Regions from separate parts of the Streptomyces sp. NPDC047917 genome, predicted to be linked through region 3. Evidence: riboswitches for the same ligand, from Rfam matches in the RefSeq annotation. Region 3 holds a riboswitch; each other region holds the start of a gene.
What was found. Region 3 has a riboswitch for cobalamin ahead of ACGF8B_RS32595 (prenyltransferase/squalene oxidase repeat-containing protein). Riboswitches for the same ligand answer to the same signal wherever they lie in the genome.

Region 1 (7,156 bases), on a different contig from region 3:
CACCCGTCATCCCATCCCGTGACGTAGGTCCCACCCACATCCGTTCCCCCTCGGCCGTACATGAGCAGATTCACCTGACAGTCAGCCAGATCCTGATCCTTGAAGCATTCGGCTCCCCCAAGCATCGCAGCGGTTTCGTACGCAGCGCGTAGACAAGGAGCCGGCCCGTACCGGATCCGCTCCGGTACGGGCCGACTTCACGTGTTTCGTTCGCGTTCGCGCGGGAGAACCGCCGCCTACTCCTCCGGTGGGAAGACGACCTCTCCCGAGTCGGTCAGGGTGATCGTGATCGCCTCGACCGGGCAGCCCTCCGCGGCCGCGAGGACCTGCTCGTCGGCGTCGGTCTCCGGGGCCGACGGGCGGGACTGGCGGGCGGTGTCCAGGGCGAAGGCGCCCGGCGCGTGGTTCACACACATCCCGGAGCCGATGCAGACACCCCGGTCGACCTCCACGGCCCAGCGGTCGCCCATCACGCCCCCTCGTATCCGGCCGGCAGGTGGATCATCTTGTGCTCGAAGTACTCGCCGTACCCCTCGGGCCCGAACTCCCGGCCCAGACCGGAGTTCTTGTACCCGCCGAACGGGCCGAGCATGTCGAGGCTGAAGGTGTTCACACTGTACGTGCCCGTCCTGACCCGCCGGGCGATGTCGATGCCGCGCTCGGTGTCGGCGGTCCAGACGCTGCCGCTGAGCCCGTAGTCGGAGTCGTCGGCGATCCGTACGGCCTCGTCCTCGTCCCCGTACGGCAGCAGGCAGATGACGGGGCCGAAGATCTCCTCGCGGGCGATCCGCATCGAGTTGTCGACGTCGCCGAAGAGCGTCGGCTCGACGTACCAGCCGCGTTCCTGGGATGCCGGGCGGCCGCCGCCGGTGAGGATCTTGGCGCCCTCGTCCTGCCCGATCCGGATGTAGTCGAGCGAGCGCTGCTGCTGGCGCCGTGCGACCAGGGGGCCGAGTTCGGTGGCCGGGTCGAGCGGGTCGCCGACCTTCAGCGCGGACGCCGCGGCGGCGAACGCCTCGGCCGTCTCGTCGTAGCGGGAGCGCGGGACGAGGATGCGGGTCTGGGCCACGCACGCCTGGCCGTTGATCATCCAGGCGAAGGGGACGATGCCCGCGACGGCGGCGTCCAGATCGGCGTCGGGAAGGATCACGGCGGCGGACTTGCCGCCCAGTTCCAGGGTGACCCGGGTGAGGTTGCGGGAGGCGACCTCCATCACCCGGCGCCCGGCGGCCACCGACCCGGTGAACGACACCTTGTCGACGCCGGGGTGCCCGACCAGGTACTCGCTGACCTCGCGGTCGGCCGGAAGGATGGAGAGCACGCCCTCCGGCAGCCCGGCGTCGGCGGCGATCTCGGCCAGGATGTAGGCGTCCAGCGGGGATTCCGGCGAGACCTTGAGCACGGCGGAGCAGCCCGCCAGCAGCGCGGGCGCGAGCTTGGCGGCGGCGGTGAACTGCGGAACGTTCCACGGCACGACGGCCGCGACCACCCCGACCGGCTCCCGCCGCACCAGCAACGGTCCGAGCGCCCCGGCCCGCCGCTCCTCGTACGGGAAGTCCCGGGCCACGGTGATCGCCGAGTCCCACACCATCATCGCGGCGAGCGCCTGCACCATGACGCTCGACGTGTACGGGGTGCCGTTCTCCGAGCTGATGACCCGGGCGATCTCCTCGTACCGGACGGCGAACGCGTCCTTGATCCGGGTCACCACCGCGATCCGCTCGTCCAGGCTCATCCGGGGCCAGGGCCCCTCGTCGAACGCCCGTCGCCCGGCGGCGACGGCCGCGTCGACATCCGCCCGGGAGGCATGCGGCACCCGGCCGATGACCTGCTCGGTGTGGGGCGAGACGACCTCGATCACTTCCCGGCCCAGCGGATCGACCAACTCCCCGCCGATGAACAGTTTTCCGTGTTCGACAAGCTCGGTCATGGCTGCTGCCTCCCGCGAACCGGTGCGTACCCGCCTCATCATCTGACTCTGTGTCAGAACTGATACCAGTTCCAGTTCCAGTAGTAAACGACCGCGACAGCGCCCGCCGGGATCACCCGGCCGTACCGGATCGATCGGCGCCCCACGCACAGGCCGTGGGCAGAAAAATCGGGTGCTCTCCCGCCGAGATCATGAACACCCCCGTCGCTTCGCGTGCGGATGGCGCCGAATCTCCACGTTCACGTCGCTGGCCCTCGACAGGTCACCTTCGGACCGCGCCCGACGCCGTTCCCCGGCCAGGGCGCCGCACACATCGCACCCGGGCTCCGGCGCCGGGTCGGTGCCGGACCACGGGGAATGTTCGACGAACGGTCGGTGCTGGGCCGACTCAGACCAACGAGCGCCTGCGAGCCGCCATGGCAGCCGGAGGGTGGACTCGCGCAGGCCTGGCCGAAGCGACGGGTGTCGATCCCAAGAGCGTCGAGAGACGGGTCAACCTCGGGCGCGTCCCCCGGCGGGCAACAGCGCTGAAGGCCGCCGAGACTTGAAGGAAGACGTGCACGCGTTGTGGCCGGCACTCCGCCAGGCACGTGCCGCACGTGGCGTGAGTTCCGAGCTCCTGGCACTCTACGAACAACGGGCAGACCTTCCCGTTTCCATGTTCGTGGACCTCTTCGCCTCGGCACGTCGGCACATCGGCGTGCTGGTCTACGCGGCCGTGTTCCTCCACGAGGCGTATCCCGGACTCAATGACCTGCTGCGCAAGCGCGCGGCCGAAGGCTGCGCCGTCCGCATCGCCATCGGTGACGCGGACAGCGCCAATGCCCAACAGCGCGGAAACGAGGAGAAGTTCGGCCACGGCATCGAGTCCCGCTGCCGACTGGCGCTCATGCACTACCGGCAGCTGCTCAACACGCCCGGCATCGAACTGCGAACGCACGGGACGACGCTCTACAACAGCCTGTATCGGACCGACGACCAGATGCTGGTCAACACACACGCCTGGGGCGTCAACGCCCACCGGGCGCCCGTGTGGCACCTGCGGCGCAATCGCGGAGGTGGCATGTTTCGACGTGTACGCGGACAGCTTCAGCGCCACGTGGGAGACCGCCACACCCGCGGAAAGGTGAACCCATGGCACGGACCGAGTTCTACGACGACCCGAACGCTCCGAAGCCCAACAGTCTGGTCGTGGCCGCCTCCGCCGTGGTGACGGACGAAGCGGGACGGATCCTGATGCAGCGACGGCGGGACAACGGCCTCTGGGCCCTGCCGGGCGGAGGAATGGACCTGACCGACTCACTGCCCGGCGCCGCCGTCCGGGAGGTCAGGGAGGAGACCGGGCTCGATGTCGAGATCACCGGGCTCGTCGGCACATACACGGACCCGAAGCATGTCATCGCCTACAGCGACGGGGAGGTTCGCCGCCAGTTCGCCGTGGTGTTCACGGCCCGCGTCGTCGGCGGCGAACTGGGCATCTCCGACGAGTCGACGGACCTCCGATTCGTCGCCCCGGACGAACTGGACGCGCTGCCCATGCACCACACCCAGCGGCTGAGGATCGACCACTTCCGGGCGAACCGGGCGACGCCGCACCTGGGGTGATCGTCCGGCTGGGCAGGTACGCCAGAACGAGATGGTCGACCGGGGCTACTACTGGAACAAGTTCTCGTTACAGTGGGGGCGTCGCACCGGAGCCGCGAAGCCGTACGCCGTCCAGAGAGATGGGGACCTCATGACGCAGGTGACCGACCACGGCGGGGGCGTGCACAGCATCAAGGTGCCCATCCCGGACAATCCGCTCGGCCACACCCTCGTACACGTCCTGGACACCGATCGGGGTCCGGTGCTGATCGACACCGGGTGGGACGATCCCGAGGCCTGGGACACGCTCAACGCCGGACTCGCCGCCGTCGGTACGGAGATGGCCGACATCCACGGTGTGGTCATCACCCACCACCACCCCGACCACCACGGGCTCTCCGGGCAGGTGCGCGAGGCCTCCGGGGCCTGGATCGCCATGCACGCGGCGGACACCGCGATCGTGCGCCGCACCCGGGAGTCCGAACCCGGCAGGTGGCTGACGTATCTCGCGGCCAAGCTCACCGCGGTCGGGGCGCCCGAGGAGCACCTCGCGCCGTTGCGGGTCGCCGCGGCCGGCGGGGGCAGGATGCGGACGCTGCCGGGGCTGCGGGCCGCGCTTCCGGACCGGGAGATCGTGCCCGGTGAGCTGCTCGACCTGGCGGGGCGCAAACTGCGGGCGATCTGGACACCGGGGCACACGCCCGGACATGTGTGCCTGCACCTGGAGGAGAAGCACCCGGGCAATCTGCCGGGGCGGGGACGGCTCTTCTCGGGGGACCATCTGCTGCCGGGGATCAGTCCGCACATCGGGCTGTACGAGGACCCGGACGACGCCACGGCCACCGACCCCCTCGGTGACTACCTCGACTCGCTGGAGCGGATCGGCAGGCTCGGGGCCGCCGAGGTGCTGCCCGCGCATCAGTACGCCTTCACCGATGCGGCGGGGCGCGTGCGGGAGCTGCTCGGGCATCACGAGGAGCGGCTGACCGGGCTGCTCGGGCTGCTGGCGGAGCCGCTGACACCGTGGGAGCTGGCCGAGCGGATGGAGTGGAACCGGCCGTGGGAGCAGATCCCGCACGGCTCCCGGAACATCGCCGTCTCGGAGGCGGAGGCGCATCTGCGGCGGCTGGTGAAGCTCGGGCGCGCGGAGGCGGTGCCGGGAAGCGAGCCGGTGACATACATCGCGGTGTGAGCGGTGGAGCGGTGTGCGTGGTGTGAGTGGGGGGGCGAGTGGGGGGTGTGGTCTCGCTTACGTGGGCGGTGGCGCGCAGGGGAACAGAGGCGCGTACGTGAGCAGTGACACGTACGGGGCGCTCCTCCCGGCCCGGAGTCCGGTCGGTGCCGCCCGGTAGAGTGTGCGGGTCGTCATCATGCCCGTTCAGGGGGAAGCCGGTGCGAATCCGGCACTGACCACGCAGCCGTGAACCGTCTTCGCAGGCGGTGAGTCGGAATGCCCTGTCCGCGGTCGTGACCGGCTCGGACCACCGGATCCCCCGGTGGTCGGCACCGTCGAGGTACACGGGGTCGGAGCCTGGTGCCTGAGCGTGCCTGTGCCCGGTTCACCCCGCAGGAGAGGCCCCCGCCCGCCATGACCGTACGTCGCAGCGCAGCAACGCTCGCCGCCACCGCCGCCGTGCTCTGCGCGGCCGCTGCGCCGGCCGCGGTGGCAGCGCCGTCCCCCTCGCCCTCGCCGTCCGTCGCGCTGCCGTCCGGGCTGTACGGCACGAAGGACCCCACCTACGACGGGGTGTGGCGGCAGTCGCTGGCCTTCCTCGCGCAGCGGCTCGAAGGGGTCACCCCGGCCGCGAAGTCGGTGGACTGGCTGATCGGCCAGCAGTGCGCCGACGGCTCCTACGCCGCGTACCGGCCCGATACCACCAAGCCGTGCGACGCCAGGACGGTGCGGGACACCAATGCCACCGCGGCCGCCGCCCAGGCGCTGGTGGAGGTCGGCGGGCACCGCGAGACCGTGAACAACTCGGTGCGCTGGCTGAAGTCCGTACAGAACGAGGACGGCGGCTGGGGCTACACCGCGGGCGCGCCCAGTGACGCCAACTCCACCTCTCTGGTGATCGGCGCCCTGGCCCGTCAGGGGCAGCGGCTCGCGGACATCACGACCCCCGGTGGCAAGACCCCCTACGATCCGCTGCTCGCCCTCGCCGTCCCGTGCGGCGGCAAGGACGGCGGCGCGTTCGCCTACCAGCCCGACAAGAAGGGCGGGCTCGCCGCGAACGCGGACGCCACCGCGGCCGCCGTGCTCGGCACGATGGGCAAGGCCCTGGCGGTCGGGAACAACGCCGCGGGCAAGGCGCCCACCTGCCGGTCCGGTTCCGCGCTCACGCCCGAGCAGGCCGCCCAGAACGGCGCCCACTACCTCACCGGCGCCCTCGCCGGCAGCGGCCACCTGAACCTGGCGCCGATGCCCGGTGCCACCGACACCACCCCGCAGCCCGACTTCGGCAACACCGCCGACGCGGTCGTCGCGCTCTCCGCGGCCGGCCACCAGGACAAGGCGGCCGGAGCCGTCGACTGGCTGAAGAAGAACTCCGCGGACTGGGCCGGCCAGAACGGCCCCGCCGCCTACGCCCAGCTGATCCTGGCCGCCCACGCGACCGGCGACGACGCCCGGGACTTCGGCGGCGTCGACCTGGTCGCCCGGCTCAACGCGGCCGGCCCCGAGCCCGCCTCCGTCGTGACGCCCGACCCGTCCGCCGACACCGGGTACGAGGCCACGGAGAAGGACCAGGTCCACAGCGGCGACGACGTGATCGGGGGCGTGTGGTGGTACATCGGCATCGCCCTCGTCCTCGCGGCCATCGCGTTCTTCCTGACCAGCGGTCGCCGGAAGAACAGGCAGCCGTGAGGCGCGCGGGGCGGACCACCGCGCTGCTGGTGGTCCTGGGTGCCGTCCTGGCCGTGCTCGGCGCGGGGCCGGCCCAGGCGGCCGGGTACCGGTACTGGTCGTTCTGGGAGGGCTCCGGCTCCGGCTGGACGTACGCCACCCAGGGCCCGTCGCTCGTCCGGCCGGACGACGGGGCGGTGCAGGGCTTCCGGTTCTCGGTCAGCGAGGACTCCCAGGACTCGGCGAAGCCGCGCCGCGCAGCCGAGTTCACGAAGATCTGCGCGGACACCCCGGCCGAGGACGGCACCAAGCGGATCGCGCTCGTCATCGACCCGGGCACGGCGGCGGACGCCCCGGCGGGTGAGACACCGCCCGCGCCGCGCACCGCGTGCGCGCGGGTCGCACCGGACGCCAGCGCCGCGGAGGCGCTCGCCTCGGTGGCGAAGCCGCTGCGCTACAACAGTGACGCGATGCTCTGCGCCATCTCCGGCTACCCGGGCTCGGGCTGCGGCGAACAGGTCTCCGACGACGGGAACGGCGGCGGCGATGGCGGCAACGGCACGCCCGGCCCGTCCGCGTCCGTCCCCGCGTCACCGGCCGGATCCGCGGCCGCCAGCACCTCGGGCGGTTCCGGCGGCGGCCCGTCCGCCGGGGTGCTCGTCGGGGTGGGCGCCGTGCTCCTCCTCGGCATCGCCGCGGTCGTGCAGGCCCGCCGCCGCCGCGGATGACCGCCCGGACCCGCTCCGCCGCCCCGGCACGGCGTCGTCCGCTGCGCGCTCCCGAGGCGACCCGCAGCAACG
Region 2 (7,156 bases), on a different contig from region 3:
TGCCGTCGTAGATGGAGGGCTGGTTGACGCCGTCGGCCCAGGCGGAGCCGATCTCCTTCTTCAGCTCACCGAGGTCGGCGAGGCCGCCGGTCTTGGCGTACGCCGGGGTCTGGGTGTTGCCGATCTCCAGGACGTCCGGCGGGTTGGACTCGGAGAGGGCGGTGGTGACCTTCTGCTGAATGCCGTTCCAGTCCTGGACCTCGATCTTCAGCTTGGCCTTGGTCTTCTTCTCGAACTCCTCGGTGACCGTCTTGGTCCAACCGTCCGGGTTCGAGCCGGACATCGTCCACACCGTCAGGGTCTGGCCCTTGTACGCGTCCGGACCGGCCTTCTTGCCACTGTCGCCGCCGTCGTCGGACCCACACGCCGCGAGGCCGATCATCATGCCCGCGACGCCGATCGCCGCGATGAGCTTGCGCTTCACGCCAAACCCTCCTCAGGGATACTGCAACCCCGCCCACCGCGAAGACATTCGACGAGTACTGCTGGGGCTGGACCTGGTCTTTAATGGTTTAGACCAGTACGGGGAGCTTGGCCTAGACCTTTAGGGGTGTCAAGGGTGTATAAGAAGTGCACTCGCGTCCGTTATAGGACCGACACCTAAGGGAGGGCGACCAGCCGTGACGGGACCGTGCCACCATGTGAGCCGCGACAGACGGAGGAGCCGGTGACGGCAGCAACGCAAGCGTCGGGAAGGCGGACCATGGGTGCCGACGGGGGCAGTACGGAGAACGAGACGGGCGCGGCCACACGGACGGCACGCGTCCCGAAGTACTACCGGCTGAAGCGACATCTGCTCGACATGACGGACACCATGCCGCCGGGCACTCCCGTGCCGCCGGAGCGGACCCTGGCCGCCGAGTTCGACACCTCGCGCACCACCGTGCGCCAGGCGCTCCAGGAGCTGGTCGTCGAGGGCCGGCTGGAACGCATCCAGGGCAAGGGCACCTTCGTGGCCAAGCCGAAGGTCTCACAGGCGCTGCAACTGACCTCGTACACCGAGGACATGCGCGCCCAGGGCCTGGAGCCGACGTCCCAGCTGCTGGACATCGGCTACGTGACGGCCGACGACACCCTCGCGGGGCTGCTCGACATCACCGCGGGCGGCCGGGTGCTGCGGATCGAGCGGCTGCGGCTCGCCAGCGGCGAGCCGATGGCGATCGAGACCACCCATCTTTCGGCCAAACGCTTTCCGGCGCTGCGCCGTTCGCTGGTGAAGTACACCTCCCTCTACACCGCGCTGGCGGAGGTGTACGACGTCCGGCTGGCCGAGGCGGAGGAGACCATCGAGACCTCGCTGGCCACGCCGCGCGAGGCCGGACTGCTCGGTACGGACGTGGGCCTGCCGATGCTGATGCTCTCCCGGCACTCGATCGACGGCCAGGGCGAACCGGTGGAGTGGGTGCGCTCGGTCTACCGCGGCGACCGGTACAAGTTCGTGGCGCGGCTGAAGCGGCCCACGGACTGAGTCCGCACCACCGGTCGGCCCCCGCGGAACGCATCGCTCCGCGGGGGCCTTTCGCGTGTCTTGGTACGGACCGACCATCGTATGTCCGGCCGGATTTCGAGCACGGATACCCACCTGGCCGACCGTTGCCGGACCGCAATGCGGACAGGGGGTGACGGTGACCGGAAGCCTCCCCTAGATTTCCTGCGCATTACAAGGTGCTCAGCGAGGGGACGGAGTCGCCACATGCCAGCAGAACCAGAAGGAAAACCACCCACCGTCACACCGGTGCGGGTGGTCATCGCCCTCTGTCTCGTCGCGCCGTTCGTGGCGATGCTCTGGGTGAGTTCGTACGCGAAGGTGGACCCCACCTTCATCGGTATTCCGTTCTTCTACTGGTACCAGATGCTCTGGGTGCTGATCTCCACCGCGCTCACGATGACCGCGTACAAGCTGTGGCAGCGTGACCAGCGCGCCCGCAAGGGGGGTGCGTCGGCATGAAGGACGGCGTGAACGGCGTCGCGCTCGGCGTCTTCATCTTCTTCTTCGTGGCCGTCACGGTCATGGGCTTCCTGGCCGCGCGCTGGCGCAAGGCCGAGAACGAGGCCAGCCTCGACGAATGGGGCCTGGGCGGACGGTCCTTCGGCACCTGGGTCACCTGGTTCCTGCTCGGCGGCGACCTGTACACCGCGTACACCTTCGTCGCCGTGCCCGCGCTGATCTACACCGCGGGCGCGGCGGGCTTCTTCGCCGTGCCGTACACGATCCTCGTGTACCCGCTGATCTTCACCTTCCTGCCGCGGCTGTGGTCGGTCTCGCACAAGCACGGGTACGTCACCACCTCGGACTTCGTCCGCGGGCGGTTCGGCTCGAAGGGCCTGTCGCTGGCGGTCGCGATCACCGGCATCCTCGCCACGATGCCGTACATCGCGCTCCAACTGGTCGGGATCCAGGCGGTGCTGGACGTGATGGGCGTCGGCGGCGGCGAGAACACCCACTGGTTCGTCAAGGACCTGCCGCTGCTGATCGCGTTCGCGGTGCTCGCCGCGTACACCTACTCGTCCGGGCTGCGCGCGCCCGCGCTGATCGCCTTCGTCAAGGACGGGCTGATCTACCTGGTCATCGCGGTGGCGATCATCTACATCCCGATCAAGCTCGGCGGCTTCGACGACATCTTCGCCAAGGCCGGCGAGGCGTTCTCGCAGAAGAACGCGGCGGCCGGCAAACCGGTGGCCGGACTCGCGCCGGGCGAGGCGGGCCACTGGGGTTACGCCACCCTGGCACTGGGCTCGGCGCTGGCGCTGTTCATGTACCCGCACTCGATCACGGCGACGCTCTCCAGCCGCAGCCGCAACGTGATCCGGCGCAACACCACGATCCTGCCGCTGTATTCGCTGATGCTGGGTCTGCTGGCGCTGCTCGGCTTCATGGCCATCGCCGCCGGGATCAAGGTGGACAACGGCCAGCTGGCCATTCCGCAGCTGTTCGAGAACATGTTCCCGGACTGGTTCGCGGGCGTCGCGTTCGCCGCCATCGGCATCGGCGCGCTGGTGCCCGCCGCGATCATGTCGATCGCCGCGGCCAACCTGTTCACCCGCAACATCTACAAGGACTTCCTGAAGCCGGACGCGACCCCGGAGCAGGAGACCAAGGTCTCCAAGCTGGTGTCGCTGCTGGTCAAGGTCGGCGCGCTGGCCTTCGTCCTCACCATGGACAAGACGGTCGCGATCAACTTCCAGCTGCTCGGCGGCATCTGGATCCTCCAGACCATGCCGGCCCTGGTCGGCGGCCTGTTCACCCGCTGGTTCCACCGCTGGGCGCTGCTCGCGGGCTGGGCGGTCGGCATGGTGTACGGGACGGTGGCCGCGTACGGGGTCGCCAGCCCGACCCAGGCGCACTTCGGCGGCTCGTCCAAGGAGATCCCGGGGATCGGCGAGATCGGCTACATCGGACTCACCGCGTTCGTGCTGAACGTGGTCGTGGCGGTGGTGCTGACCTTCGTCCTGAACGCCCTGAAGGCACCCGCCGGGATCGACGAGACCGCCCCGTCCGACTACACCGCCGACGCGGGCGACCCGGGTGTCGCCACCGAGCTCCCGCCGGCCACCGCGGGGGCTCCGGGCGGCCACTGACGACCGTCGCCCACGGCCTTCCGGCGGCCCGTCGAGCCCCCTGCAACGGGGCGCGGCGGGCCGTCGGCGTGATCCGGCCGGACGGTCCGGGAACGGGCCGCACGGCCCGTTCTGTGGGCCCGACTCGAACGCACGACACAACATGTGGGGGCTGCCTCATCGGGCAGCCCCCACATGTATGCTCGTCCTCGCTGTCGCCGCAGGGGAATCCGGTGCGAATCCGGAACTGTCCCGCAACGGTGTATTCAGTGCGCTTTTGTGCACCCCCGAGTCAGTCCGATGACCTGCCGGCAGCGCATCCGGCTCGACCGAACCGGATGCCCAGACGTCCGGGCCTCGCGGTTGGGCCGGTGGACGCCGTGCGGAGTGCTGCCCTGTCCCGGGTGTGCTCGCGCAGGGCTGCCCCGTTCCCCGCCGGCCCCGAGCCGAGCGAGGGAGAGCACCACGTGACCATCGCGCCAGCCGATCCGGCTTCAGTCGCCGTGTCCGCAGCAGCCGAGTCCGAGGCCGCCGCACAGGACGGACCGGGAACCGCACTGCTGCGGACCCTGACCGACCTGACCGCCGATCTGCCCGACACCGACCCCGGCCGGGTCGCCGCCGCCGCGCTGCGTGGCCGCAGCGCCCGCGCGGACGAGGCCGAGCTGCGGTCGCTGGCGACCGAGGCCGCCGCGGGGCTGATCTCCGAGGACCCCGCCTACTCCCGGCTCGCCGCCCGGCTGCTGACCCTCGCCATCGCGGACGAGGCGGCCGGCCAGGGCGCGGTCTCCTTCTCCGCCTCGGTCGCCGTCGGCCACCGCGAGGGCCTGATCGCGGACCGTACCGCCGCGTTCGTCGCCACCCACGCGGCCGCCCTCGACGCGCTGGTGGCACGCTCGCTCGCCGACGGCGCGGACGACCGCTTCGGCTACTTCGGGCTGCGGACCCTGCACAGCCGGTACCTGCTGCGCCACCCGCACACCCGTCAGGTCGTCGAGACGCCCCAGCACTTCATGCTGCGGGTCGCGGCCGGGCTGGCCGAGGACGAGTCGCAGCGGGCCGTGGACGAGGTGGCGGCGCTGTACGGGCTGATGAGCCGGCTCGACTACCTGCCGTCCTCCCCCACCCTCTTCAACTCCGGTACCCGGCACCCGCAGATGTCCTCCTGCTACCTGCTGGACTCCCCGCTGGACGAGCTCGACTCGATCTACGACCGCTACCACCAGGTGGCGCGGCTCTCGAAGCACGCGGGCGGCATCGGTCTGTCGTACTCCCGCATCCGCTCCCGCGGTTCGCTGATCCGGGGCACCAACGGGCACTCCAACGGCATCGTGCCGTTCCTGAAGACGCTCGACGCCTCCGTCGCCGCGGTCAACCAGGGGGGCCGCCGCAAGGGCGCCGCCGCCATCTACCTGGAGACCTGGCACGCGGACATCGAGGAGTTCCTGGAGCTGCGCGACAACACGGGTGAGGACCAGCGGCGTACCCACAACCTCAACCTGGCGCACTGGATCCCGGACGAGTTCATGCGCCGGGTCGACGCGGACGGCGACTGGTCGCTGTTCTCGCCCGCCGACGTGCCCGGGCTGGTCGACCTGTGGGGCGACGAGTTCGACGCCGCGTACCGGGCGGCCGAGGCCAGGGGCCTGGCCCGCAAGTCGATGCCGGCGCGCGAGCTGTACGGCCGGATGATGCGCACCCTCGCGCAGACCGGCCAGGGCTGGATGACGTTCAAGGACGCCTCCAACCGGACCGCGAACCAGACCGCCGAGCCGGGCAGCGTCGTCCACTCGTCGAATCTGTGCACCGAGATCCTCGAAGTCACCGACGACGGCGAGACGGCGGTCTGCAACCTGGGCTCGGTCAACCTCGGCGCGTTCGTCGCCGACGGCGGGATCGACTGGGAGCGGCTGGACGCCACCGTCCGCACCGCCGTGACCTTCCTCGACCGGGTCGTCGACATCAACTTCTACCCGACCGAGCAGGCCGGCCGCTCCAACGCGAAGTGGCGCCCCGTGGGCCTGGGCGCCATGGGCCTCCAGGACGTCTTCTTCCAGCTGCGGCTGCCCTTCGACTCCCCCGAGGCGCGGGCGCTGTCCACGAAGATCTCCGAGCGGATCATGCTCGCCGCGTACGAGGCGTCCTGCGAGCTCGCCGAGCGCTCGGGCCCGCTGCCGGCCTGGTCGCGGACGCGGGCGTCGCGCGGGGTGCTGCACCCCGACCACTACGACACCGCGCTGAACTGGCCGGAGCGCTGGGACGCGCTGCGCGCCCGGGTCGCGAAGAGCGGGATGCGCAACTCGCTGCTGCTGGCCATCGCGCCGACGGCGACGATCGCCTCGATCGCGGGCGTGTACGAGTGCATCGAGCCGCAGGTCTCCAACCTCTTCAAGCGCGAGACGCTCAGCGGTGAGTTCCTCCAGGTCAACGCCTATCTGGTGGACGAGCTGAAGAAGCTCGGCGTGTGGGACGCGCGCACCCGTGAGGCGCTGCGCGAGGCCAGCGGCTCGGTGCAGGGCTTCGCCTGGATCCCCGAGGACGTGCGGGCGCTGTACCGCACCGCGTGGGAGATCCCGCAGCGCGGCCTGATCGACATGGCGGCGGCCCGTACGCCGTTCCTGGACCAGAGCCAGTCGCTGAACCTGTTCCTGGAGACGCCGACGATCGGCAAGCTCTCCTCGATGTACGCGTACGCCTGGAAGCAGGGGCTGAAGACGACGTACTACCTGCGTTCACGCCCGGCGACCCGGATCGCCCGCGCCGCCTCCGGCCAGACCGCGGCCACCGCCCCCATTCCCGTACAGCAGGCGTCGGCGCCCGACGCGGACGCGATCGCCTGCTCCCTCGAAAACCCCGAGTCCTGCGAGGCCTGCCAGTAATGAGCACATCCGAGAACAAGAACCTGCTCGACCCGGGGTTCGAACTGACGCTGCGGCCGATGCGCTACCCGGACTTCTACGAGCGCTACCGGGACGCGATCAAGAACACCTGGACGGTGGAGGAGGTCGACCTGCACTCCGACGTCGCCGACCTCGCCAAGCTGTCCCCCGGCGAGCAGCACATGATCGGCCGGCTGGTCGCGTTCTTCGCGACGGGTGACTCGATCGTCTCCAACAACCTCGTGCTGACGCTGTACAAGCACATCAACTCCCCCGAGGCGCGGCTGTATCTGTCGCGGCAGCTCTTCGAGGAGGCCGTGCACGTCCAGTTCTATCTGACGCTGCTGGACACCTACCTGCCCGACCCGGACGACCGGGCGGCGGCGTTCGACGCGGTCGAGGAGATCCCGTCGATCCGTGAGAAGGCGCAGTTCTGCTTCAAGTGGATGGACTCGGTCGAGAAGATCGACCGGCTGGAGACGAAGGCCGACCGCCGCCGCTTCCTGCTGAACCTGATCTGCTTCGCGGCGTGCATCGAGGGGCTGTTCTTCTACGGCGCGTTCGCGTACGTCTACTGGTTCCGCTCGCGGGGTCTGCTGCACGGTCTCGCCACGGGCACCAACTGGGTCTTCCGTGACGAGACGATGCACATGAACTTCGCGTTCGAGGTCGTGGACACCGTCCGCAAGGAGGAGCCGGACCTCTTCGACGACGAGCTC
Region 3 (7,156 bases):
CAGGCGGTGTTCGGCGAGGAGGACGGTGACGCCGAGGTCGTGGACGAGGCGGGTGACGGCGGCCAGGACTTCCTCCGCGGCGGTCGGGTCGAGCGCCGAGGTCGGTTCGTCCAGGACGAGGATGCGGGGGTGGGCGGTGAGGACGGAGCCGATGGCGACGCGTTGCTGCTGGCCGCCGGAGAGTTCGTGGAGGGCACGGTGGCGCAGGTCGGCGAGGCCGAGGAGGTCGAGGGTCTCCTCGACGCGCTTGCGCATGGTGGCGGGCGGTACCGCCAGCTGTTCCATGGTGTAGGCGAGTTCTTCCTCGACGGTGTCGGTGACGAAGCCGTCGAGGGGGTCCTGGCCGACGACGCCGACGACATCGGCGAGTTCGCGCGGGGGGTGGTCGGCGGTGTTTCGCCCGTCGACGGTGACGCGGCCGGAGAGGGTGCCGCCGGTGAAGTGGGGAACGAGGCCGTTGACGGCGCCGAGGAGGGTGGACTTGCCGACGCCGGTGTGGCCGACGACCAGGCAGAGCTCGCCCTCCTCGACGGTCAGGTCGACGTCGCGCAGGACAGGTTCGGCCGTGTCCTCGTACTGGACGGTGACCTGGTCGAAGTGGATCACTTGGGTTCCTCGGTGCGCTGTGCGGGGACCGCCGCGCGGGTCGGTGGGGCCGGGGGCGGGGCCAGGAAGCCGGCTGCCCCGGCAAGCAGGATCGCGGCGGCCGGTACCAGGGGCAGGGGCGGCCAGCTGAGCGGGTAGATGGAGGGGTTGAGTTCGGCGGCGTTGAAGCCGGCATGGGTGAAGAGCAGGAAGGCGGAGAGGACCCCGCACCCGGCTACGGCCCATTCGGCGAAGCGCCACGGATCGGGCCGGTAGGTGGTCCGCGTGATGCGGCGGCCCCCGAGGTGCAGTCCGGCGAAGCAGAGCAGGGCGCCCGCTCCCATGGCGGGAAGACCGAGCAGTGTGGGGGCGGTGGCGTCGAGGAGTCCGTACGCCCCGGCGCACAGCCCGCACATGCCCAGCAGCATGAGGGCGCCGGTGGCGCGGCGGGAGCGGGGGGTGGCGGTGCCGGCGCGCCCGTAGCCGCGGGAATCCATGGCGGAGGCCAGGCGCAGGGAGCGTTCCAGAGCGTCTTCGAGGACGGGGACGATGATGCCGCGGAGGGCGCGCAGGCCCTTGGAGCGGCCGGCCCGAAGTCTTTTGGCGCGGTGGACGCGCTGGACGCTCTGGACGAGTTGGGGGGCGACGCTGAGGGAGACGGTGACGGCGACACCGAGTTCGTAGAGGGCTCCGGGCAGGACCCGCAGGGCGCGTTTGGGGTTGGCGAGAGTGTTGGCGGCGCCGATGCAGCAGAGCATGCAGGCGAGGCGCAGCCCGTCGGTGGCGGCGGAGAGCAGCGCTTCCAGGGAGACGGGGCCGCCGAGCTGGATGCCGGCGTACCAGTCGGGGGTGGGGACGTGCGGCAGGGAGAAGAGGAAGTGGTCGCGCGGGGTGATGCCGGTGGCGAAGATCGCACGGAAGGTCACCCGGATCGCGACGACGGTCAGCGCCAGGTACAGGTAGTACTTGAATCCGCGGGCCCACGGGGCCTCGGTGCGGCGCATGGTGATGACGTGGCCGAGGACGGCGAGGACGAGGAAGAGCAGCAGCGGGTTGTTGGTGCGGCTGACGGCGGTGGCGAGGGCGAGGGCCCAGACCCACCAGGCGACGGGGTGCAGGCTGCGGGGCAGACGGCGGCCGCCCGTGTCCGGCGCCGGGCCGGACACGGGCGGCTTCACCGCTGCTGCGGGGAGGGTGGGTGCCACGCGGCTACTCCGCACGGCGGCGGCGCTTGGCCGCGTACACGGCCGCGCCACCGATCAGGAGGACGAGCGCTCCGGTGGCGACGGCGGGCAGGTACGAGCCCACGTCGTGCTCGGCATCCGCGGCGGGAGCAGCCTCCACGACCTGCGGGCCGGGGGGCGGCGCCGCTGCCGCGGGAGCACTGGCCGATGGGGTCGGGGTGACGCTCTCGGAGGGACTCGCCGACGGAGAGGGGCTCACCGGGGCCGTGGGGCTGGGCGGCGGGGTCGTCGCCGGGGCGGCCGGGGGCGGGCTCTCAGGCTTGGGCCCGGTGTTGACGTTGGGCGGGAGCGGCGCGGCGGTGCGGGTGTCCTTCGGCGCGGGACCGCCGGTGGGCTTGGTGTTCTTGGCACGGAGCTGGTCGGGGGTGACGGTGGGCTTGCCCTCGGTCCCCTCGATGTTGGTGCCGCCGAAGATCCACAGGTCGACGCTGCCGGGCCTCGGTTTGTAGAGCATGGCGCCGAGCTGGCTGTACTGCCAGGTGTTCTGGCCGGGGTCGGCGTGCCAGTAGGACCAGTAGGCGGAGGCGGGCGGGGTCAGGACGCAGTCGTCCTGCTGGGCGGTCGGGTACTGCTTTCCGCCCTGGTGGCCGCTGTAGCCGATGCGGCAGATGAAGGCGGGTCCGTCGTGCCCGGTGCCGGTGGTGGCCCAGCCGCCCTGGTTGAGGAGTTCGTAGCCGGTGGTCGGAGTTGTCCCGCAGGAACGGTAGACCGGCCCGCCCCAGTGGCTGAAGTCCACCGCGAGAACGGCCCCGGAGGAGGTGGTGCACCGGCCCATCGGCTGGGGCGCGGCCCCGGCCGGGGCCGCGGTGGCGGTGAGGGCCGCCACCGCCAGCCCCAGCGCGGCGGTTGTCCGGGCGAGGGCCCGCGCGACGCGGTTGCGGCTCATGCCCCGCTCCCCGGTGCCGGGCGGCGGCGCTTCGCTGTGCGGGTGACGCCCCAGCCGCCGAGGACCAGGACCAGGGCCGCGGCGGCGAGAGCGCCGACCTGGGCTCCGGTGGAGGCGAGCGGACCACCGGCCGACCCGGAGCCGCCTGCGGATCCCGTGCCGCCGCCGTTCTCGCCCGGGGTCACGATGACGGGCGAGCCGTTGCCGCCGGACGACGTGGCACCCGAGGTGCCCCCTGACGTGCTGGGGATCGGCTCGGGCGTGGTGCCGGTCAGGTCGCGCTTCAGGACGCCGAAGGAAATACCGGTGGCGCCTCCGACGGCCTGGGTGGAGGCGCGCAGGTCGGAGCCCGTCTGGCCGCCCTTGGCGACGTTGAAGCCCCCGTCGCTGTTCTGCTGGCTCGCCAGGAACTTCCGGGCCTTGGCGATCCGGGCGCTGTACTTGGACGCGTCCAGGGAGAGGCTCTGGACCGCGAGGGCCGCGGAGTTGACGGAGTTCCCGGAGGCTCCGGGGAAGCCGCCGTCCTTCTTCTGCTGGGTCGCGAGCCAGGACAGTGCCTTGTCGACCGCGGCCTGGGATCCGGCGTCGGGGAGGAGATCCACGGTCATGGCGGCCATGGCGGTGGAGTCCACTTCGGGGCCGCTGTGCTCGCCGATCAGGCTGGCCCACGCCCCCGAGGGGGCTTGCAGGCTCTTCAGGTAGGCGGCGGGCTCGGCCGCGGCATCCTTCTCACCGGCGCGCAGCTGGGCCATGACGCCGAGGGACTGTTTGAAGACGGACGTGGCGTAGGCGTAGTTGCCCTTGGCCGCGCATTCCTGGACGGTCGATGTCTTCGCCTGGCAGGTGATCTCGGCGAGTGCGGCGATCAGGTCCTGGCCGCCGAAGCTGCGGGGGTCGCGTCCCACGGACTCGGCGAGCACGGCAGCCTTGCCGATGGAGCCGCCGTTGGCGTATTTCGTGCCGACGAGCGTCCACTCGTGGATCCCGCGCTTCTGCCCGTCCTTGCCCCCCTTGTCCATGAAGTCGACGATGTTGCGCAGGGCGGCGTTGTCCCCGCCGGTGGCGGCGAGGGCGTAGGCGCCATCGATGGTCAGGCCGTAGTCGGCGAAGCCCGAACCGGGCTGGCTCTCGTAGAAGCGGCCCTGGACCAGCCGGGACGGGGCGGTCAGGTAGGCGACGCCCTTCTTCACGTCAGGACCTTCACCGGCCGGCGGCTTGGTCGGCGGGTCGGTCGGGGCCGGCGGGTCGGTCGGCTTCGCGCTCAGGGCGACGAGATCGCTGCCCGCCCCCGCGATCGCGGCCGTCGCCGTCGGGAACAGGCGGGATTCGGTGTCGTCCTCGGCGAAGCCGAATCCTCCCGTCGGGAGCTGGTGCTTGGAGAGCCAGGAGATGCCGGCGTCCGCGAACGCCTCGTCACCGAGGGCACGCAGCGCCTGCGCGGCCCACGCGGTGGCGGCCGGATTTCCGGTGGTCTCGTAGTACACGCCGGGCCATGCGCCGGTCGTCAGCTGGGACCGCTTGAGGTAGTTGCGGGCCTTCTGGAGCACCGCCTCATGGCCGCCCGCACGTTCCAGGGCGAGGGCGATCAGACCGGTGGCGCCGGCCTCGCTTTCGCAGCCCATGCTTCCGGGCCGGATGAGGACACTGGTGAACCCGCCGTCCTCGCACTGCAGGGCGGTCAGCCGGGCCACGGAGCCCGCCGGGGGCGTCACGCCGGCGTTGACGAGGGCGATGACGGCCATGGCCTGCGCGTCGGCCTGTCCGGTCGTGCGGAAGTCGCCCTTGGTGAAGCAGCCTTCGACGTTCTCGCCGTCGCCGATGTCGCGGGGGCAGGCGTACTTCACCAGGTCGCCGAGCAGGTCGTGGCCGCCGAACGCACGCGGATCCTTGCCCGTCGCCTCGGCGACCAGCGCGAGCCGGGCTGCCGCGGTGGCGTCCGGGATGCCGTCCTTGCCCGCCGGGTAGGCGTACGCGTCGGTCTGTGCCGGCGTGGCGAGGAAGTCCGCGGCCTTCTTGGCCACGGGGCTCTTGCGGTCGGCCGCCGCGAGGGCGAACACGGCCTCCGTGGTGAGGAAGTGGTTCGGTGTGGTGGAGCCCTCGTCGACGACGCGCTCCCCGTCCGTCAATGTCCCGGTGACCCAGCGGGTGGCTGCGGGCACGTCGACGCGCCCGGCCGGCACCTTCGGCGGGGCCGTCGGAACGGTCGGGTCGGGGGTGGTGAAGCCGCGGATGTCGTCCGGAGTGAAGGATGGCTTGCCCTTGGTGCCGGCGATGTCGGTACCGCCGTAGACCCAGGCCTCCACGTCGCCCGGCTTCGGGTTGCGGGCCATGGCGCCCTGCTGGCTGTAGGACCACTTCCGCTGGCCGGGCGAAGCCGTCCAGTACGACCAGTAGGCGGTGGCCTGCGGCGTGAGGACGCAGCTCTCCTTGTCGGGCGTGGGGTACTGCGTGCCGATGCCCTTGCCGATGCGGCAGATGAAGGCCGGACCGTCGTGGAGGGTGCCCTCCATGGTGAATCCGGCGGTCTGCAGCAGTTCGTAGCCGGTGATGGGGGTGGTGTCGCAGCCCCTCTCGACGTTGCCGCCGAAGGGGCCGAAGTCGACCGCTACGATGGCGCCGCTGGTTGCTGTGCACTGCTCGATGGGATCGGCCGAGGCGGGCGCCGTCCCGCCGACGAAGACCATGCTCGCGCCGAAGGTCAGCAGTGCCGCCGATACGAGGGACACCAGCTGCCTGCTGCCCCTGCGTTGCTCTGATTGCTCTGCGGTCCCCACCACGGCCCCTCGTGTCGGCCGGGCAGACCAGTGCGTGGCAAGAGGGCTCCCAAGGGCCAGAGGCCGCAAGAGAGCCGTTTCGAACCACGCCGTAGTCCGCGACGGCGTTTCTCGCTGTAAAAAACTTGGCTCCAGGCATTCCGACTCACCCGGGCGGTCCCGGGCCTACGGTTGCGGGTCAGTGCCGGATTTCGACCGGCTTCCCCTGGAGCTGAGTGCTTATCAGTCGGAGTGGACCACGCGGATAAAGACACCGTCAAGGTGGTCTGCGTCTTACCTGGCAGGCTCTGGCCCCGCTTGAGCGTGTCCGCTCGCAAGTGGCTGGCGGAGCTCTGATCACTCGGGTAGCGTCCTGGGCTGCCACATGGGGGAACCTGGTGCGAATCCGGGGCTGACGCGCAGCGGTGTGGGACGGCAGGGGGCCGTTTCCGAGCCCGAATGCCCGTATGGCGAAGCACATCACAAGCCGTACCACGCGTTCGGACGGCCGCCACCGCGCTCCGGGCTGTCCGCCCGCACGAGCTCCGGTCTGGTCGGCGTCCCTCATCCCAGGAGCAGGCCATGTCCCGTCCCCGTACCTCTCGCCGCCTCACGCTCACGGTGCCCGCCGCGCTCGGCGCCCTCGCGCTGACCGCGCTGCCGGCATTCGCCACTTCGTCGCCCGCGCAGATCGCCACGTCGAAGACGAATGGCGTGACGTATCTCAAGTCCCTTCAGGCCGCGGACGGTTCGTACGCCGGCTCCGGTCTGTCGAACGAGTGGGCCTTCAGCACCTTCGCGGCGACCGGCACCGCCGTCGTAGACGTCTATCCGGGCGGCGACACCACGAAGAACGCCCGTACCGTCTACCGCAACCTGCTGTCGACGGCGGGCTGGCCGCAGGCCTCCCCGGTCGTGACCGACTACGAGCGCGGCACCCTCAACGCCTACGCCGCCGGCATCGACCCGGCCCGGGTCTCCGCCTCCCGCAACCTGATCGCCAACATCTACTCCTACTGGCAGACGGCGGAGGCGGGCTACTTCGGCCCGTCCGGAAACTTCAACGGCACCGTATTCGCCGCTCTGTCGCTGGGGGGTGCAAAGACCCAGAGCGGCACCAACCGCGTCCCGCAGGCACTGACCGACTCGATGGTCACCCGCATCCGCGCCAACCAGCACGTCGACGGCGGCTGGACGTACCAGAAGGGCGAGGGCAACCCCACCGTCCTGAACTCGGCGAGCGACGTCGACATGACCGGCGCCACCATGGCCGCACTGTGCGTCTCCGGTGTCCCCAACACCGACACCGACGTCGTTCAGGCCAAGAACTTCCTCAAGAGCACGCTCGTCTCCGGCAGCGGCGCCTTCAATTCCCTCTACGGGGTCAACACCAGCTCCAACGGCTGGGGCGTCGCCGGCCTCAACGCCTGCGGCTTCAACCCGCAGACCGGCGACTTCCTCACCGGCAGTGGCAAGACGCCCATCGACTTCCTGATCGCCAACCAGTACAACCCGGCCGGTGGCTTCAAGTACAAGCCCTCCGACACCACCCCCTCCGCCTATTCCTCGATCGACGCATTGCGCGCCGTCGCGGGCGGCGGCTTCACCACCGCCCCGCCCGTTCCGGTCACCCCCGGTGCCCCGCAGTGGGTCGCCCAGTCCACCTTCACCGCCGGAACGGCCGCCAA
Region 4 (7,156 bases), on a different contig from region 3:
GGCGGTGTGGTCGGTGTGGAGATGGCCACCGTCTGGCAGGCCCTCGGCGCCCGGGTGACGATGCTGATCCGCGGCAAGGGCCTGCTGCCGAAGATGGAGCCCTTCGCCGGCGAACTGGTCGGGCAGGCGCTCACCGAGGCGGGCGCCGACATCCGCACCGGGGTCTCGGCCGCCGCCGTGCGGCGCGCGGTCCCGGACGGCCCGGTCACCGTGGAGCTGGACGGCGGCGAACAGATCGAGGCCGACGAGATCCTCTTCGCCACCGGCCGGGCCCCGCGCACCGAAGACCTCGGACTGGAGACGGTGGGCCTGGAGCCCGGCACCTGGCTCACCGTCGACGACAGCTGCCGCGTGGACGGCACCACCTGGCTCTACGCCGTCGGCGACGTCAACCACCGGGCGCTCCTCACCCACCAGGGCAAGTACCAGGCACGCATCGCGGGCGCCGCGATCGCCGCCCGTGCCGCCGGCGCACCGCCACTGGAGACCGACCGCTGGGGCGCCCACGCGGCCACCGCCGACCACGCGGCCGTCCCCCAGGTCGTCTTCACCGACCCGGAGGCCGCCTCGGTCGGCCTCACCCTCGCCGAGGCCGAACGGGCCGGCCACCGGGTCCGGGCCGTCGACCAGGACCTCGCCGCGGTGGCCGGCTCCGGCCTGTACGCGGACGGATACCGGGGCCGCGCCCGCATGATCGTGGACCTCGACCGGGAGACGCTGCTCGGCGTCACCTTCGTGGGGCCGGGCATCGGCGAGCTGCTGCACTCGGCGACGATCGCGGTCGCGGGCGAGGTCCCCGTCGACCGGCTGTGGCACGCCGTTCCCGCGTACCCGACGATCAGCGAGGTCTGGTTGCGTCTGCTGGAGTCCTACCGGGACGCGTAGGCCCGCGCTGCGGGCCCGGCGGTGGCGGGTCACCGGTGACAGGTCACCGGCGGCCCGCCACCGGTCCTACGAGCCACCGGCAGATCGTGCGTGTCGTGCGTGCCGTGCGTGTCGTGCGTGCCGTGCGGTCAGGCCGGCGGCCGGAGATCGCTGGTGGTGACCCGCACGTGGTCGACGACGAGTTGCTGCGGGAAGGAGGTGCTGCCGTCGGGGTCGCCCGGCCAGTAGCCGCCCACCGCGAGGTTGAGGATCAGGAAGAAGGGCTTGTCGAACACCCAGTTGTTGCCGCCCAGGTCGGCGGGTGTGCGGCGCTGGTAGACGGTTCCGTCCACGGACCAGGTCACCGAGCCGGGAGCCCAGTCGATGGCGAAGGTGTGGAAGTCGTCGGCGAACGCCTGGCCGCCAGGCAGGGTGTACGCGGCGCCGATGCCGCCCGAGCCGGAGTAGCCCGGACCGTGCAACGTGCCGTGGACCGTGGACGGTTCGAAGCCGACGTTCTCCATGATGTCGATCTCGCCCGAGTTCGGCCAGCCGACCTGACCGATGTCGTCGCCCAGCATCCAGAAGGCCGGCCACATGCCCTGGCCGCGCGGCACCTTCATCCTCGCCTCGACGTGACCGAACGTCTGGGTGAACTTGCCGGAGGTGTTCAGCCGGGCCGAGGTGTACTCGCAAGTCCCGTACCAGCACTGGTAGTTGTTCGGGTTCTCGCGGCGCGCGGTGATGACCAGATGGCCCTGGCCGTCGAGTGCCGCGTTGTTGTTCCCGGCCGTGTAGTACTGCCGTTCATGGTTGTTGACGTTGTCGCCGGTCTCGATCTGCCACTTGGCGCCGTCCACGCCGGCGCCCGCCGGGCCGTCGAAGTCGTCGGTGAACGTGGCCGCGGTGGTGCGGGGTCCGGGTGCGGGCGCTCCGGAGGCGAGGGCGGACGAGGCGGAGACGAGAGCGAGCGCGGAGAGCGCGGCCGCCAGCAGACGACGGGGAGAGGTCATGGGGGGTCCTTCCCGTGCGGAATGGAGCGAGCCGAATGTCATGGCTATGACAAAGGCCCGTTGTGGGGGAGCAGGGAGAGGTCTTGGTTCTTCATGCGATTTAAGAAGTGAACCAAGGAGCTGTCAATACCTTGGTACGGACCACACTTCTTGCATCCGATCACCGCCGGCCCGCTCGGGCATGGTGCCCCGTGACGCGGCGTGGCGCGGCCCGGGACGGGCACCCGAACGGGCACCCGCCCCGGGCCGCGGAACCGTCAGCGGACCCGCGGACCGGCGCTGCCGGGCAGAGTGGCCCGCACCTCGGCGGCCGCCGACACGAGGTGCTCCAGCGAGGCGCGCACCTCCGGCCAGCCCCGGGTCTTCAGACCGCAGTCGGGATTGACCCACAGCCGCTCGGCGGGAATCGCTTCGAGGCCCTTGCGCAGCAGGGCGGCCACCTCCCCGCCGCTCGGCACCCGGGGGGAGTGGATGTCGTACACGCCGGGGCCGACCTCCCTCGGGTAGCCGGCGGACGCCAGCTCGTCGGCCACCCGCATGTGTGAGCGGGCCGCCTCCAGGCTGATCACATCCGCGTCCAGGTCGTCGATCGCCCGGACGATGTCGCCGAACTCCGCGTAGCACATGTGCGTATGGATCTGGGTGTCCGGGCGTACGCCGCCGGTGGCCAGCCGGAACGACTCGGTGGCCCAGGCCAGGTACCCGGCTCGGTCGGCGGCCCGCAGGGGCAGTGTCTCGCGCAGCGCGGGCTCGTCCACCTGGATCACCGAACTGCCGGCTGCCTCCAGGTCGTTCACCTCGTCCCGCAGGGCGAGGGCGATCTGGCGCGCGGTCTCGCCGAGCGGCTGGTCGTCGCGGACGAAGGACCAGGCGAGCATGGTGACGGGGCCGGTGAGCATGCCCTTGACCGGCCGGCCGGTGAGCGACTGCGCGTACGTGGTCCAGTGGACCGTCATCGGCTCCGGGCGCGCGATGTCCCCGGCCAGGATCGGCGGCCGCACATACCGGGTGCCGTACGACTGGACCCAGCCGTGCCGGGTGGCGAGGCAGCCGGTGAGCCGTTCGGCGAAGTACTGCACCATGTCGTTGCGTTCCGGCTCGCCGTGCACCAGCACATCGATGCCAGCAGCCTCCTGGAAGGCGATCACTTCCTGGATCTCGGCCTCGATGCGTTTGCCGTACGCGGCGGCGTCGATGTGCCCTGCCGCCAGGTCGGCTCGTGCGGTGCGCAGTTGAGAGGTCTGCGGGAACGAGCCGATCGTGGTCGTCGGCAGCAGCGGTAGCCGGAGCCGGGCGCGCTGAGCCACCGCCCTTTGCGGATAGGGCAGTTCACGGCGCGAGTCGGCCGCCGTGACGGCCGAGGTGCGGGCCCGTACCGCCGGATCGTGGGTGATCGCGGAACCCGCCCGGGAGGCCAGGTCGGCGCGGTTGGCGACGAGTTCGGCGGCGATCGACGCGGTGCCCCGGGCAAGCCCCCTGGCGAGCGTGGCGATCTCGGCCGACTTCTGCCGGGCGAAGGCCAGCCAGCGCCCCACCCGTGGGTCGACGTCGCGCTCGGCGGCCAGGTCGAGCGGCACGTGCAGCAGCGAGCAGGAGGCCGCCACATCGACCCGGCCGGCCAGACCGAGCAGGGTGCCGAGCGTGGCCAGGGACTGCTGGAGGTCGTTGATCCACACGTTGCGGCCGTCGACGACCCCGGCGACCAGCCGCCTGCCCGGCAGACCGCCGACCCCGGCGAGATCCCGCAGATTGGCGGCCGCCGGACCGGTGAAGTCCATCGCGAGGCCCTCGACCGGAGAATTCGCCAGTACGGCGAGTGCGTCACCGAGCCGGTCGAAGTACGAGGCGACCAGAAGCCGCGGCCGGTCGGCGAGCGCACCGAGATCGCGGTAGGCACGTGCGACGGCGTTCAGTTCCGCGGGGGAACGGTCCTGCACCAGCGCGGGCTCGTCGAGCTGAACCCACTGGGCACCGGCCGCACGCAGATCGGCCAGCACCTCGGCGTACACCGGCAGCAGCCGGTCGAGCAGGGTCAGCGGTTCGAAGTCGGCGGCGACACCGGGAGCGGGCTTGGCCAGCAGCAGATAGGTGACCGGACCCACCAGCACCGGCCTGGCGTCGTGCCCGAGCGCCAGCGCCTCCCCGAACTCCCGGACCTGCTTGGTGGAGTCGGCGGCGAAGACGGTGTCGGGGCCGAGCTCCGGCACCAGGTAGTGGTAGTTCGTGTCGAACCACTTGGTCATTTCGAGCGGCGCCACGTCCTGTGTACCGCGCGCCATCGCGAAATAGCCGTCCAGCGCGTCGGTCGCGACGGCTTCACGGTGCCGGACGGGCACGGCACCGACCATCACGCTGGTGTCCAGCACATGGTCGTAGTACGAGAAGTCACCGGTCGGGACCTCGTGGATGCCGTCGTCGGCAAGCCGTTGCCAGTTGGCGCGGCGCAGTTCTTCGGCGGTCTCCCGGAGGGCGGCTGCGGTGACGCGGCCCTTCCAGTAACCCTCGACGGCCTTCTTCAGTTCCCGGTCGCCCCCTTGGCGGGGGTAGCCGTACACGGTGGCCCGGGCTGCCGCGACTGCGGACTCGGTGGTCACGTGACTCTCCTTCGCGAGCGTGTCCTGGTACGACCCCGGGACGGATCGCAGACGCGAAGGGATGACGGACCGGGCGGATCCGCGGCGCCGTGCCGACGCGCGTGACCTGCTCGATATGTACGCCGACCCGCCCACGAGGTCACCGGGATCACCGTGCGCGTCCGACGCGCACGGGCAGTGGCAGGTCTTCGGACTCGTGGGCGCGTCCCGTGTACGAGACACCTACTGGCCGTCGCTTCCCGGACCCGTCGGGTCCAGTGCTCGATGACGGCGGTCGTTCCCACTCACCGCTGCGGGGCAGTCCCGGATTCCCACCGGGTTCCCTCTTGCGACGCGCCTGCCTGGCGGACAGGGCGAACCAGCTGCGCCCATCACCATAGGGGGTCCGCTCCGGATCCCGGACAGCACATTCGGATCGGCAGGATCGGCAGGGCCGACCGGACCGCGGGCCGGATCGGATCGGTCAACCGGATCGGATCGGTCGGCCGGGTCAGACGGCGGGGCCGGTCGCGGGGGACAGCTGCTGCCCGCACCGCAGGTTCCACCGACCGGAACGGCCGCTGAGCGCGGTCAGCGTCAGCGGGGCGACGTCCAGCCGCCAGAACGCCTCCACCGGCAGAGCGAGTGCCCCGACGGTCACCGCCCGCACCACCGCCGGCTCGACGACCGCCAGCACGCGGCCGCCCCCGCGGTCCCCGGTGGATTCCAGCGCGTCCAGCCAGCGTCCGGCCCGGGCGCAGAGTTCGAGCAGGGACTCGCCACCGTGCGGAGCCGCCGAAGGGTCGGTCAGCCAGGCCGACACCGCCTCCGGCTCGGACGCGCTCACCGCCGCCAGCCGCCGACCGCTCCACCGTCCCATGTCCCAGCCATGGACGGCGGGTTCGGGTCCGGCCCGCAGCCCCAGCGCGTCGGCGGTCCCGGCACATCGTTCGGACGGCCCGCGCAGATACCGGTCGGCGGCCGGCACCGCGGCCGCGACCGCCTCCGCCCGCCGGACCCCGGCCGCGTCCAACGGCGCGTCACCGTCGAACCGGGCCTCGCGCAGCGCGGCGTTGAGCGCCGGTGAGACCAACATCACCTGTACTGCCATGGCCCGGTCAACTCCCTGAACTCTGGCCCCTCGGGTGTGCCCACCATGGCATCCGGGCGGTCGGGCCCCGTCACCGGCACCATGGCGGCACCTGTCCCCAAGCGGTATGGTCACGGCGAACATGACGTAGGTGTGACGGAAGTCCGGTGAGAATCCGGCACGGTCGCGCCACTGTGAACCCGTACCTGTGCGGGAAGTCAGACCCAGCACCCACGTCTCAGGCACCACGATCGGGACGCGTGTTCCCTCAGGAGGTTCTGTCATGGCACAGACTGCTGCCCCCGCCACCGCCGTACCGGCGATCACCCCCATCTCCCTGAAGGCCATCGCCCCCTGGGCGGTCTTCTTCGGGATCCTCATGCTCGTACTGCTGTACTTCGTCGGTGCCGAGCAGGGCGCCACCGCGGTCATCTCCGGCGAAGGTGTCCACGAGTGGGTCCACGACGGCCGCCACCTCCTCGGATTCCCCTGCCACTGACGTACCGTCCGATCCTGGGGAAACCTCATGAACTCCATATCTGTCAGAGCCCTGCTCGTCCGCGGCATGCTGGCCGGACTCGCCGCGGGCGCGCTCGCTCTGCTGGTCGCCTACTTCCTCGGTGAGTCGCGTGTGGACGCGGCCATCGCCCTGGAGGAGGCGCACAGCCACCACCACGACGGCGGCGAGGAACTGGTCAGCCGCACCATGCAGTCGACCGCCGGCCTCGCCACCGGTGTACTGGTCTTCGGCGTCGCCATCGGCGGCATCGCCGCACTCGTCTTCTGCTATGCCCTCGGCCGGATCGGCAGGTTCGGCCCCCGGGCCACGGCCGCGCTGATCGCGGGCGCGGCACTGCTGACGGTGTACGTCGTCCCGTTCCTGAAGTACCCGGCCAACCCGCCGGCCGTCGGCAACCCCGACACCATCGGTCCGCGCACCGCGCTGTTCTTCCTGATGGTCGCCCTCAGCGTGCTGCTGGCCGTCGCCGCCGTCATCCTCGGCAAACGGCTGGCTCCCCGTCTGGGCAACTGGAACGCGACGGTCACGGCATCCGCCGCGTACGTCCTGGTGATCGGGGTCGCCTACGCGTTCCTGCCCTCGTACAACGAAGTCGGCAAGGACTTCCCGGCCTCCCTGCTCTGGGAGTTCCGACTGAGCACCCTCGCCGTGCAGACCACCCTCTGGGTGAGCTTCGGGCTCCTCTTCGGCCATCTGACGGACCGGCTGCTCGCACCGAGGACCGGAACCGTCACCACCGGAGGCAGCGGCGCGAACCGCCCGGCCACCGCGGCCGGCTGACCGGCACCACACACGCGGGCGGAACGCCGGAACCCCGACGGGACCTCCCGTCGGGGTTCCGGCGTTCCGCCCGCACCGGATCACTCCTCGGACCGCGGGCCCCAGTCGGTCCGGTAGTACTTCAGCCGCTCGTCCTGCTTCTCCAGACGCATGCCGACGGCTTCCATGACGCGCTGGGACGCGACGTTGTCCAGGTCGGTGTCACCGTGCACACGACGCACCCCCTCCTCACGGGCGAACAGCAGCAGGGCGCGCAACGCCTCGGAGGCGTAACCCATTCCCTGTGCCGAGGGGACGAGGCCGTAGCCGATCGTGA

Region 1: another riboswitch for cobalamin. It lies ahead of ACGF8B_RS29010 (prenyltransferase/squalene oxidase repeat-containing protein); the one in region 3 lies ahead of ACGF8B_RS32595 (prenyltransferase/squalene oxidase repeat-containing protein).
Region 2: another riboswitch for cobalamin. It lies ahead of ACGF8B_RS05585 (ribonucleoside-diphosphate reductase subunit alpha); the one in region 3 lies ahead of ACGF8B_RS32595 (prenyltransferase/squalene oxidase repeat-containing protein).
Region 4: another riboswitch for cobalamin. It lies ahead of metE (5-methyltetrahydropteroyltriglutamate--homocysteine S-methyltransferase); the one in region 3 lies ahead of ACGF8B_RS32595 (prenyltransferase/squalene oxidase repeat-containing protein).

The regions. Positions count from the first base shown of each region.
Region 1 is NZ_JBIDCA010000012.1:257,870-265,025, reverse strand. It holds gene ACGF8B_RS29035 (ferredoxin) at 237-470, opposite strand; gene ACGF8B_RS29030 (aldehyde dehydrogenase) at 470-1,930, opposite strand; partial or broken gene ACGF8B_RS29025 (XRE family transcriptional regulator) at 2,347-3,060, shown strand; gene ACGF8B_RS29020 (NUDIX domain-containing protein) at 3,065-3,535, shown strand; gene ACGF8B_RS29015 (MBL fold metallo-hydrolase) at 3,666-4,706, shown strand; cobalamin riboswitch at 4,857-4,992, shown strand; gene ACGF8B_RS29010 (prenyltransferase/squalene oxidase repeat-containing protein) at 5,103-6,377, shown strand; gene ACGF8B_RS29005 (SCO2322 family protein) at 6,374-7,084, shown strand; gene ACGF8B_RS29000 (energy-coupling factor transporter transmembrane component T) at 7,081-7,156, shown strand, end outside.
Region 2 is NZ_JBIDCA010000002.1:420,695-427,850, reverse strand. It holds gene ACGF8B_RS05605 (extracellular solute-binding protein) at 1-424, opposite strand, end outside; gene ACGF8B_RS05600 (GntR family transcriptional regulator) at 704-1,468, shown strand; gene ACGF8B_RS05595 (DUF3311 domain-containing protein) at 1,694-1,948, shown strand; gene mctP (monocarboxylate uptake permease MctP) at 1,945-3,579, shown strand; cobalamin riboswitch at 3,745-3,886, shown strand; gene ACGF8B_RS05585 (ribonucleoside-diphosphate reductase subunit alpha) at 4,026-6,437, shown strand; gene ACGF8B_RS05580 (ribonucleotide-diphosphate reductase subunit beta) at 6,437-7,156, shown strand, end outside.
Region 3 is NZ_JBIDCA010000014.1:315,519-322,674, forward strand. It holds gene ACGF8B_RS32580 (ABC transporter ATP-binding protein) at 1-606, opposite strand, end outside; gene ACGF8B_RS32585 (energy-coupling factor transporter transmembrane component T) at 603-1,790, opposite strand; gene ACGF8B_RS32590 (hypothetical protein) at 1,795-2,715, opposite strand; gene ACGF8B_RS32595 (prenyltransferase/squalene oxidase repeat-containing protein) at 2,712-5,489, opposite strand; cobalamin riboswitch at 5,602-5,738, opposite strand; cobalamin riboswitch at 5,815-5,954, shown strand; gene ACGF8B_RS32600 (hypothetical protein) at 6,051-7,156, shown strand, end outside.
Region 4 is NZ_JBIDCA010000004.1:300,516-307,671, reverse strand. It holds gene ACGF8B_RS11135 (dihydrolipoyl dehydrogenase family protein) at 1-885, shown strand, start outside; gene ACGF8B_RS11130 (family 16 glycosylhydrolase) at 1,014-1,877, opposite strand; gene metE (5-methyltetrahydropteroyltriglutamate--homocysteine S-methyltransferase) at 2,135-4,471, opposite strand; cobalamin riboswitch at 4,633-4,849, opposite strand; gene ACGF8B_RS11120 (histidine phosphatase family protein) at 4,962-5,561, opposite strand; gene ACGF8B_RS11115 (CbtB-domain containing protein) at 5,824-6,039, shown strand; gene ACGF8B_RS11110 (CbtA family protein) at 6,067-6,840, shown strand; gene ACGF8B_RS11105 (GNAT family N-acetyltransferase) at 6,921-7,156, opposite strand, start outside.